2 regions of the Allorhizobium ampelinum S4 genome follow, and region 2 is predicted to be linked to the other one. Evidence: predicted binding sites of a transcription regulator. Region 2 holds the regulator's gene; the other holds the start of a gene.
What was found. The regulator LexA, encoded in region 2, represses DNA repair genes until DNA is damaged. The targets are predictions, from matches to a motif close to TGTTCNNNNTGTGTTCNG.
Positions count from the first base shown of each region.

Region 1: a site for LexA is predicted at 1,876-1,893, ahead of AVI_RS17200 (helicase-related protein). Genes of this name have one in related genera too.

Region 1 covers NC_011989.1:3,659,937-3,665,716, reverse strand. The annotation lists gene AVI_RS17200 (helicase-related protein) at 1-1,663, opposite strand, end outside; gene AVI_RS29700 (DUF3309 family protein) at 2,127-2,282, shown strand; gene AVI_RS17195 (YMGG-like glycine zipper-containing protein) at 2,317-2,574, shown strand; gene phbB (beta-ketoacyl-ACP reductase) at 2,670-3,395, opposite strand; gene AVI_RS17185 (acetyl-CoA C-acetyltransferase) at 3,742-4,923, opposite strand; gene phaR (polyhydroxyalkanoate synthesis repressor PhaR) at 5,163-5,738, shown strand.
Region 2 covers NC_011989.1:2,110,806-2,116,585, reverse strand. The annotation lists gene AVI_RS10080 (ComEC/Rec2 family competence protein) at 1-2,335, shown strand, start outside; gene lexA (transcriptional repressor LexA) at 2,316-3,035, opposite strand; gene AVI_RS10070 (pseudouridine-5'-phosphate glycosidase) at 3,426-4,349, opposite strand; gene AVI_RS10065 (carbohydrate kinase family protein) at 4,346-5,311, opposite strand; gene recA (recombinase RecA) at 5,558-5,780, shown strand, end outside.

The DNA of each region.
Region 1 (5,780 bases), 1.5 Mb from region 2:
AACTGAGCGCCAGATCCCCATTGCCCGAAGCATGCAATCTTGCAGCCCGCGCTTCGAATTCCAGGCCAAGCGCCTTTTGGGCAGCAGTTTGCACCGCCTTGGCGTCCGGCCCCTCGGTTCCAGAGATCGGCGTAAACCGGAATCCGGAGAGTTGGCCCACGTGATGTCCCTCAACGAAGACATCACCGTTCACACTGATTTCAGCTTCCAGCATCCCATTCTCTCTCAAGCGCTTCATAAGCACAGATGTCCTGCGATCAACAAAGCGTTTCGTCAACCTTTCATGTAACGCGTCAGACAATCGATCTTCGATTTCCCGCGTCTTTTCTTGCCAGTGTGTCGGATCGGCAAGCCAACCTGGCCGGTTCGACACATACGTCCAAGTTCGGATCTGCGCAATGCGCGCAGAAAGAGTATCTATCTCGCCGTCTGTCCGGTCGGAGCGATGCACCTGCTCTGCCATGAAATCTTCGTTCACACTACCGTGCCGGGCAAGGTCGGAATAGAGGGTAAGAATCAGATCGGCATGTTGTGCCGGGGTAATTCGCCGATAATCCGGTAATGCGCAGGCATCCCACAGCAGCGAGACGCGATTTGGCGACGAAGCAAGGTCCTGGACTTCCGGATAGCGGGCCAGATAATCTAGCGCCTGCTGATCGATTGCTGGCAGCGCCCGCACCAGTCCCGCCACCTTAGGGGCGGCATCGAGGCTGCGGCGCAGGTTGGCAATCGAGGAAAAATCGAATTGGGCGGTGCGCCATTGCAGCACCTTGACCGGATCGAAATGATGGCTTTGCAACCGTTCCACCAGTTCCGGCTCAAAGGGATCGACCCGTCCTGTGACGCCGAACGTGCCATCTTTCAGATGGCGTCCGGCGCGCCCGGCAATCTGGCCCAGTTCTCCGGGATTGAGATTGCGGAACTGATAGCCATCGAACTTGCGGTCCTGGGCAAAGGCAACATGATCGACATCGAGGTTCAGGCCCATGCCGATCGCATCGGTCGCCACAAGATATTCGACATCGCCGGACTGATAGAGGCCGACCTGGGCATTGCGGGTGCGCGGGCTGAGTGCGCCGAGCACCACAGCCGCCCCGCCGCGCTGGCGACGGATCAATTCGGCAATGGAATACACCTCGTCGGCGGAGAAGGCGACGATTGCCGTGCGCTGCGGCAGCCGGGTGATCTTCTTTTCGCCAGCATAAAACAGCTGCGACAGGCGTGGACGCTCAACGACAGTAATACCCGGCAGAAGATGCTGAAGGATCGGCTTCATGGTCGCCGAGCCTAGCAACAGGGTTTCCTCGCGTCCGCGCAGATGCAAAAGCCGGTCGGTAAAAATATGGCCGCGCTCGAGATCGCCCGCCAACTGGATTTCATCAATGGCCACGAACGCGACTTTGGTCTCGCGCGGCAGCGCTTCGACGGTGCAGACAGAAAACCGTGTATTGGGCGGGGTGATCTTTTCCTCGCCCGTGATGAGGGCGACATGCGCCGCGCCGACCCGCTCGACCAGCCTGGTGTAAACTTCGCGCGCCAGCAGCCGTAAAGGCAGGCCGATCATACCTGACCCATGGGCAACCATGCGCTCGATGGCATAATGGGTCTTGCCCGTATTGGTCGGCCCCAGCACAGCAATCACGCTGCGGCCGCTCAGGATCATGGGTTGCGAAGTCAAATCGTCGCTCCGGACTGCACTGTCAAAAGAAGATGGCAACAGCCTATCTTCCTTCGGGACCACACATGGCGATGCCTTGGCGCAAAGGCAAGAAAAGAATTGCCCTGGAGCTGCTTTTCCGGTTCCAGAGGCGAATAGGAGGGAAATAACCTCCGGTTGTGGTGTATTTTGGTTGTTTTGCGCGCCGGGCTTTGATTCGGAACAGCTAAAGAACGAATCGGCGACGAATCACTGACTCCTCCTCTTTCATGTTTTGTTCCAAGCTTCATCTTGTGGGTCACTGGCCTGAGGCGAGCAAGATGATGGAGGCCACTTACAACCGAAAACAGTGCCGGTGTTTGAAACAGTGCCTTGTAGAGGAAAGGGCAGACCGGGTGGAACAATACAGGACCAGGATCATTATAGGGTCACATGAATTAAGACATGCTGAAAAGTAAAGGGAAACACCATGCTAGGCACAATTCTCGTCATCATCCTCATATTGTTGCTGCTTGGGGCGCTTCCGACTTGGGGTCATAGCCGCAACTGGGGCTATGGTCCGTCCGGCGGCTTGGGTTTGGTTGTGGTCATCATCATTATTCTGCTGCTTATGGGCCGTATCTGACGGTTATCCAGGCCAGGAAGAAGAGGAAGTTTTTATGAAAAAGACAGTGATTGCAGTCGCCATGCTCTTGCCGATGATTGCGTCTTGTACGCCGACGGAGCGCGGTGCCTCGATTGGTGCAGCATCCGGCGCGGTCATCGGTGGTGTTGCTACCAATTCGGTTGGTGGTGCTGCGGTGGGTGCCGTCGGCGGTGGTGTGATTGGCGCTTTGATTGGCCAGTCAACAGAGCGTCGTGGCTACTGCGTTTACCGTGACCGTTACGGTCGCCAATACGAGCGCCGCTGCCGCTAAGCGGCATAGATTTGAATGCGAAAAGCCGCCGGAGCGATCCGGCGGCTTTTGTTTGTTGGGATAAGGCAATAGCGGGTGGAGCAAAGCCGATGCAGTCAGACGAAGAATTGGCCACCATTGGCGGAAATCGTTGAGCCGGTGATGAAACCGGCGTCATCGGACGCGAGAAACACCACGATACGGGCAATTTCCTCCGGTTCGCCGAGGCGTCCGACTGGAATTTGCGGAATGATCCGCTCGTTCAAGACTTTTTCCGGGATCGCCCGGACCATTTCCGTGCCGATATAGCCCGGGCAAATGGCGTTAACGGTAATATTCTTCGCCGCACCTTCCTGGGCAAGCGCCTTGGTAAAGCCGAGATCGCCAGCCTTGGCGGCAGAATAATTGGCTTGGCCCATCTGGCCCTTCTGGCCGTTGATGGAGGAAATGTTGATGACGCGGCCAAAGCTGCGGTCGCGCATGCCCGTCCAGACCGGGTGGGTGACATTGAACAGACCGCTCAGATTGGTGCCGATCACATCGTTCCACTGCTCAGGCGTCATTTTATGGAACATGGCATCACGGGTAATGCCAGCGTTGTTGACCAGGATTTCAACCGGCCCGAGGGCCGCCTCGACGGTAGCAATGCCCTGCTTGCAAGCCTCGTAGGAGGAGACGTCCCATTTAAAGACCGGAATGCCGGTTTCGGCTTCAAATGCCTTTGCGGCCTCGTCATTGCCAGCATAATTGGCGGCAACCGTATATCCAGCTGCCTTCAATGCCGTTGAAATTGCTGCGCCGATGCCACGTGTTCCGCCGGTTACCAAAGCTACCCTGCTCATTCCAGTCTCCTCTCAATAAGTGTTTTCTTGTGTTACGTCTCTCCGTTACCCTAGGGGGCAAGGAGTGACATCCCCCAATTCAATGGGTGTTTCTGCGAAATACACAGAGAACGCCAGTCACTACGGTTTGACGCCGGAAACATTGAACTGGAATGATGCAGGTAAAATATGGCCGGATCGGTTCCCGGCTCGTTTATTGTCTTGGCGGTGCGCATGCGGTCCGCCGCTGAAACCAGTTCCGTTGATTCCATCCGGTAAAAGAAAAGGGTGGCGATCAGGCGATACCCTCACCGTTTACGATATCAGAAGCCCGATGGTTCCCCATCGGGCTTCTGGCTCGATAGGCTCAGAGACCTTCGATGCACATGGCAACGCCCATGCCACCACCGATGCACAGGGTCGCCAGACCCTTCTTTGCGCCGCGCCGTTTCATTTCAAACAGCAGGGTGTTGAGAATACGGGCACCAGACGCCCCGACCGGGTGGCCGATGGCAATGGCGCCGCCATTGACATTGACGATTGACGTATCCCAGCCAAGATCCTTGTTGACGGCGCAGGCCTGGGCGGCAAAGGCTTCGTTGGCCTCGACGAGATCGAGATCGTTCACGCTCCAGCCAGCCTTTTCAAGCGCCTTGCGGGATGCGGGGATCGGACCTGTGCCCATGATCTTCGGATCGACGCCAGCTGTGGCCCAGGAGGCGATGCGCGCCAATGGCTGGATGCCGCGACGGACGGCTTCAGCTTCGGTCATCAGCAGGGCGGCGGCGGCTCCGTCATTAATGCCAGATGCATTCCCGGCGGTGACGGTGCCTTCCTTGTCGAAAGCGGGACGCAGCTTGGTCATGCTGTCCAGGGTCGCACCTGCGCGGATATATTCATCGGCATCGACGATCACATCGCCCTTGCGGCCTGGCACAGTGACCGGGACGATTTCGTCCTTGAACCGACCTGCGGCCTGGGCGGCTTCAGCCTTGTTTTGCGAGGCAACCGCAAAGGCGTCCTGCTCATCGCGGGTCAACTGCCACTGGCGGGCAACATTTTCGGCGGTGACACCCATGTGATAGCCGTAGAAGGCATCGGTCAGGCCGTCCTTGATCATGGTGTCGATCATTTTCATGTCGCCCATCTTGGTGCCGGCGCGCAAATGGGCGCAGTGGGGAGCAAGCGACATGGATTCCTGGCCGCCAGCAATGATGATGGAGGCGTCGCCGGTGGCGATCTGCTGCATGCCGAGTGCCACGGCGCGCAGGCCGGAGCCGCAGAGCTGGTTTAGGCCCCAGGCAGTTTTTTCCTGCGGAATGCCAGCCTTCATGGCGGCCTGGCGGGCGGGGTTCTGGCCCTGGCCGGCGGTCAGGATTTGGCCGAGGATCACTTCGTCGACTTCGGCGGCCTCAATGCCGGCGCGTTCCAGCACGGCCTTGATCGCGGTCGCACCCAGATCATGCGCGGCAACGTTGGCAAATGCCCCGTTGAAAGAGCCAACTGCCGTTCGAGCCGCGCTGGCAATGACGATGGAAGGCGTAGACATGGGTATCTCCTCGATAGTGTTCTTTGCTGCGGCTGAGACTGTCAAAGCTTCCCTGAGAAGTCAAACTCAAAGCATTGGGAAATTTCAGTCTTTGGTTGCATTTCAGCGGATGGCTATCGCTGCTTTCGATAGCGCAATCCCGCGACGCACAAAGAGATTGTCACGCCCGTCGATTTGCGATTACACTTCCCTCTCAGGGAAGAGCAATAATAACGACATAAGCCGGGTTAGGAGACACAATGGCCAAGACCGATGGCGAAATCATCATTAAGAAATATGCCAATCGCCGCCTCTACAACACGGGGACCAGTACCTATGTAACGCTGGAAGATCTGGCCAAGATGGTAAAAAAGGGCGAGGAGTTCACCGTGCAGGATGCAAAATCCGGCGAGGATATTACCCATTCTGTCCTGACCCAGATTATTTTCGAGCAGGAAGCCAAGACCACCAATACGTTGCTGCCGATTTCCTTCCTGCGCCAGTTGATCAGCTATTATGGCGATCAGATGCAGATGGTGGTGCCAAGCTTTCTCGAACATTCGATGAAAGCCTTTACCGAGCAGCAATCCCAGATGCGCGACCAGATGACCCGCGCTTTTGGTGAGACACCGCTTGCCAAGAATTTACAGGCGCCGATCCAGCTGATGGAGGAGCAGGTCAAGCGCAATACCGAGATGTTCCATCAGGCCATGCAGATGTTTTCGCCCTTCATGACGCCGACGCCAGCACGCGAGACGAAGCGGCCGGAAACCAAGGATATCGACGATCTGAAGGAGCAGTTGCGCAATCTGCAAACCAAGCTCGATAAGCTCTGACAACTGGTGCCGCAACGGCGTTGTGCAGGGGTGTTTTCCTGC
Region 2 (5,780 bases):
CTCCCCGCCGTCCGGACCGGCTTTGCCGGGCTTAAACGATTTTGCCTTTGCCTCCTATTTTGCGGGCACCGGCGCGATCGGCTATTTTTACCAGCCACCCAAGCCATTTCTGCCGGGACCAGAGATAGCGCCACCGGATTTTTGGGAGCGTGCCGGAATCAAGCTGGATGAAACGACACAGGAATTGCGCAATGGCATTTCTGATCGTATCAGGGCCATCGTGCCGGGCGATGCGGGCGCGTTTGCCGTGGCGATTGTGACCGGCGAGCGGCGCGGCCTTTCGGAGGAGGCCAATAACGATCTTCGCGTTTCCGGCCTTGCCCATATCATCTCGATTTCCGGTCTGCATATGGCACTGGCCGGTGGGCTGTTCTTCGTGGGGATCCGGCGCCTCTTGAGCCTTGTCCCTGGCATGGCGGAGGCCCGCTCGATCAAGAAGACTGCCGCAGCAGGGGCGATAGCCACCACGACCGGCTATTTTCTCATTTCCGGCTACGACATTGCCGCCCAGCGCGCGTATCTGATGATGGTTATCATGCTGTCGGCGGCTTTCTTCGACCGACCTGTGCTCAGCCTGCGCAATGCCGCGCTGGCGGCTATCCTTGTGATTCTCCTCTCGCCGTCCCAGGTCATGGGACCGAGCCTGCAAATGTCCTTTGCAGCCACCTTTGCCCTGATCGCCGGATTCGACCTTTGGCGCCAACGCCCAAGAATGCCTCCCATCCTGCCGGCGATCCCGGCGCTGACAGTGCTGAAGCCGTTGATGACGCTGGTCAGCGGCATTCTGATGACCTCTGCACTTGGCGGTTTTTCCACAGCGATGTTTTCAGCGGCGCATTTCCACCGGGTCGGATTGCATGGGTTGGAGGCAAATCTCCTGGCGGCTCCCCTTATGTCGATGCTTGTCATGCCAGCGGCGATGATCGGCGTGCTGCTCATGCCGTTCGGTCTGGACCAATGGCCGATCCAGTTGATGGGGCTTGGCCTTGAGGGCGTATTGATGATTGCCAGCAAGGTCGCGAGCTGGGGTAATGGCTTCACCTTCGGCCGGTTCGAGTGGTGGTTTCTGCCGGTCTCGGCAACCGGCCTGCTGATACTGACCCTGATGAAGACGCGGCTGCGGCTGATTGGCGTGGCGATGATGCTGACGGCGTTTGGCTATGAGGCGATAAAAACCGATCCGCCACTGCCCGATCTCGCCATATCCGAAGATGGCCAACTGTTCGCTCTCTTTCGGACCGACGACCGCCATCTCTTGACCATCGCCACCAACAAGAAGCGTCCGCCGAGTTTCATTTTCAACCAATGGCGCTCAGTGCTCGACATTGCCGATCCGATTGCGCCTGAAATATTGCCCAAGCTGGCAGCTGTTGAGATCGAGACAGGCCAACAGGGCGCGGGGAAAGGCGAGGACAAGGCGCGGGAAACAACGCGGGCCGGAAAAACAAAGACGGGGGGCCAAAAAGTCAAGGGAAGAGAGCCAGTAGAGCCGCAACAGGCGATGGCGGAGATGACGACGGCAAAGGAGAAGGCCGATAAAAAACCTGATCTTTTCCATTGCCGCACCGATGCCTTTTGCCTCGCGAGGCTCAGCAATGGTTGGACCGTCAGCCTGGTGCAGAACCGCGACTACAACCAGGCCGCTTGCGCCCTGTCCGACCTGATCGTTTCGACTGAGGCCGGCCGTGATGCCGAATGTAAGGCGCCGATAGCATCCACTATTCCCTCAGAAAAAAACGAAACCACCGTTACCCGGGAGCCTGCGGAAGACGCGACTGGGGCGGACGTTGAAATTGAACGGATCATGGCCGATGGTGACATGCTGCCATCTGACAACAGCAGCCCGTCCGTTCGCTCCCAAACGATCAGCCGAACGCAAGCGGGAGACATTTCTGCAGCCAGTGTAACGACGGTACCGGGGAAGGGTGTTGCAGTGCCCACAGATAGCCAAGTGAAGGGCGGCGCCTCAAACTCAGACCAGAATTCCCCGTCCCTAATAGAAGCGGGCGAACCTCTCGCCTTCTTGCAAACCGAGAAGGCCGCTAACGCTGGACCGATGCTGTCACGTCCCCCGAAAGTCCTGACCCGTAACGATCTGCGACGGTTCGGTGCAATGGAGATCACGCTTGGTGATCCCGCCACCCGAACGCTGCATATCGTTACGGCATTTCAAAATCAGTATCGGCCCTGGACCCGCCATCGTTATTTCGACTGGCGCAGCAATCGCTATGATCGACCGAATGGTACGGCCCACGCCAATGTTCCATCTGCTGCCAGCGACGACGTCCAGTCAGGCGCTGGAGATGTCAGTGAGCTTAGTGATAGCGACGAATAAGACCGACAAGCTTGCCCTGGATTTTTACCCGGTCCGGTCCGAAAATCCGGGTCTCATAGGCCGGATTGGCAGCTTCCAGCGCGATGGACGCCCCACGGCGGCGGAAGCGTTTCAACGTGGCTTCCTCATCGTCTACCAGAGCAACGACGATATCGCCCGGATTGGCGGTGGTGGCGTTGCGGATGATCACCGTGTCGCCATCGAGAATGCCAGCTTCGATCATCGAATCGCCTTTGACCTCAAGGGCGTAATGTTCGCCGCTGCCCAGCATTTCCATCGGCACGGAAATGTCATGGGTGTTGTTCTGGATAGCGGAGATCGGCACGCCTGCCGCGATACGGCCCATGACAGGTATGGATGAGGAATTGCGTACTTCCTCGACCTGTTTGGCCGGAGCGGATGGAACTGCCTGCAACTTGCCTCGGCTGCCTTCAATGACGGATGGCGAAAATCCTGTACGTCGGGGCGGTATGCTGGAGGTCATGGCCTCTGGCAGCTTGATAACTTCCAGCGCTCGTGCACGGTTTGGCAAGCGACGGATGAAACCGCGCTCTTCCAAAGCGGTGATCAGCCGGTGAATGCCGGATTTTGAGGCGAGGTCCAGGGCATCCTTCATCTCATCGAAGGAGGGCGGCACCCCAGACTCCTTCATGCGCTCGTGTATAAACAGCAAAAGTTCCTGTTGCTTGCGAGTCAGCATTGGGACCTACCCTTTGAATTATGAAACAAATACAGAACATACGCTATCTGTTCCAGTTGTGTTCCGCAAGTCCTTCTTGCAAATTTCCTTCGATGACGCGGCGAGAGACGGCGTTGAAGAGGAGACGAACGAGAAGCATCCTTTAAATACGGGAGGCTGAGAGGCTCCTATAGAAACAGAAAGCCTTTGCTTTATTGTCCTGACGACTGTCGGTTGGGAATGGGCAGAAAGATAGAGAAAATCGATACTATCGAAGACGTGAAATTGCGGAATGAAAGTTGGTAGCAAGTTGTTTCAGTGCGGATGGCCAACGATAAATCGACAACAATAATCTGCCGCAGTGTCTGATCGGGGACATTATCACCCCCGATCCATTTTGATATCAGTGGCTTACAGCATCGCGACGGCAATTTCCGCGGCAAGACGCGCGTTGTTTTCCACCAACGCGATATTGGTGGTCAGGCTGCGGCCGTCGGTGAGGTGATAGATTGCGTCGAGCAGGAAAGGCGTGACGGCTTTGCCAGTGATTTCCTCGCGTTCAGCCGCGGCCAGCGCCCGGCCAATATAGATTTCCATCTCCTCGCGCGCGATTTCCTCTGCTTCCGGCACGGGATTGGCGATCAACATGCCGCCATCAATGCCCAATTGGTCGCGTACCTTCTGGAAATTGGCAATTGCTGCGGGGCTTTCCAGTTTAAGTGGGCTTTTCAAGCCCGATTCCCGCGACCAGAAGGCTGGAAATTCGTCGCTGTCGTAAGTCACGACAGGTACGCCACGGGTTTCCAGGACTTCCAATGTCTTGGGAATATCAAGAATAGCTTTTGCTCCGGCGCAGACGACGATGACAGGGGTGCGGGCCAGTTCTTCCAGGTCCGCTGAAATGTCAAAGCTTTCTTCTGCGCCACGATGCACGCCGCCGATGCCGCCGGTGGCAAAAACCGAGATATTGGCGCGGGCGGCAGCGATCATCGTCGCGGCTACCGTGGTAGCGCCGGTGCGGCGTTCGGCAATGGCGTAGGCGAGATCGGCACGAGAGACCTTCAGGACATCAGTCATTTGCGCCAGTTTTTGCAACTGATCTTCTTCCAGCCCGATATGCAAAACGCCTTCAATCACGGCGATGGTCGCCGGGACCGCACCACCGTCGCGAATGATTGCCTCCACGCTTTGCGCCATCTCGACATTTTTCGGATAGGGCATGCCATGGGTGATAATGGTGGATTCCAGCGCGACAATAGGCGCATTGCGCGTCTTGGCCGCAGCCACTTCGCGGGCGTATACGATGGGCAGGAGCGGAGAAATCGAACGGGTCATGATCGGGAACTCGTTTGGCGGGGAAGGGCGCGCGGCTCGCCAACAAGGTCAAGGCGCGCGGCGAGGCGATCTGCGGTGAGGTCCTCGTCTGTTGCCCTGTCAGATAGCAGGGTCAGGCCAGCCAAAGCAACACCGTGGCGCAGCGCCAGCGGCAAGGAACTGTCATTCACTCTTTGCGAAAGCACCCCCGCACAAAGCGAATCGCCAGCTCCGGTCACATCGGCCAGTGCGTCCAGTGGCGGCGGGGTCAAGGCATAGTCACCGCTTGGATCAAAGGCAACGACCGGTCCCGCACCATTGGTGACAACGCCGCCATGGAGGCCTTTGGCGCGAAGCAGATCCGGCCAATCAGAAGGGGCATCCGGTTTTGTTCCCGCCAGAACCGCTGCTTCAGCGCTGTTGAGAAACAGCATATCGAACCTATCGAGGCAGTCGGCGTATCGCACCACCTTGGCCGGTGAAATGCCGATCCCGGCCAGAGGCTTGGCAAGCTCACGCGCCATGGCCGCAATCGCCTCCAGCGTCTCTTGCGGCAGGTTGGCATCAACCAGCAAAACGCGTGTGGCTTCGAAAGATTCGCGAACGGCGCGTACTTTCAGCCGGCGTGGCGAGAACAAGCGGTAGAGCTCCATATCGGCCAAGCCGATCACCAGATTGCCGTCTTTTTCCAAAATAGCAGTGTAGCTTGGGGTGCTCCGATCCAAAAAGGTGAAGGGCCGGTCGTCGACGCCAGCCGCTTCGGCGGCGACCGCCACCCGTTGGCCAAGCGCATCGCCGCCGCGGGGGCTGATCATAGCAACATTCAATCCAAGTCGTGCCAGGGCGCGCGCCGCGTTGAAGCCACCGCCGCCCGGTTCTTCCAACCATCGCCCCGGATTGCTGGCGCCAGCAATGGTTTCCGCATCGATGCGTCCGCGCCGATCGATATGCGCGCCGCCCAGAACGAGAATGTCGAGACTCATACCTGCCAGCCTCCTGGAAACAGTGGAAATTCGAATCGCGAAGGCGTCATTCCGAAGGGTACGATGGGCTGAAAACCAACTTCTCTTAACGGCCAATGCCATGGAAACATTAAGAGAACACCCGTCAGATTAAAAAATAAACACAAAGACTTGGGCAAGACTTGCAAGAACGGAACAAACCATGTACATAGTTCGTGTCTGCTGTTTCGTTGCCTACGCGGCTTCAATAACCTAAAGGTGGTTCAAATGTCACAAAATTCTTTGCGGCTCGTAGAGGACAAAACGGTGGATAAAAGCAAGGCATTGGAAGCGGCCCTGTCGCAGATCGAGCGATCGTTCGGCAAGGGCTCGATCATGAAGCTCGGCGCGAACGAGAAAATCGTGGAGGTTGAAACCGTATCGACAGGCTCTCTCAGCCTCGATATCGCGCTCGGCATTGGTGGTCTTCCCAAAGGCCGTATCATTGAAA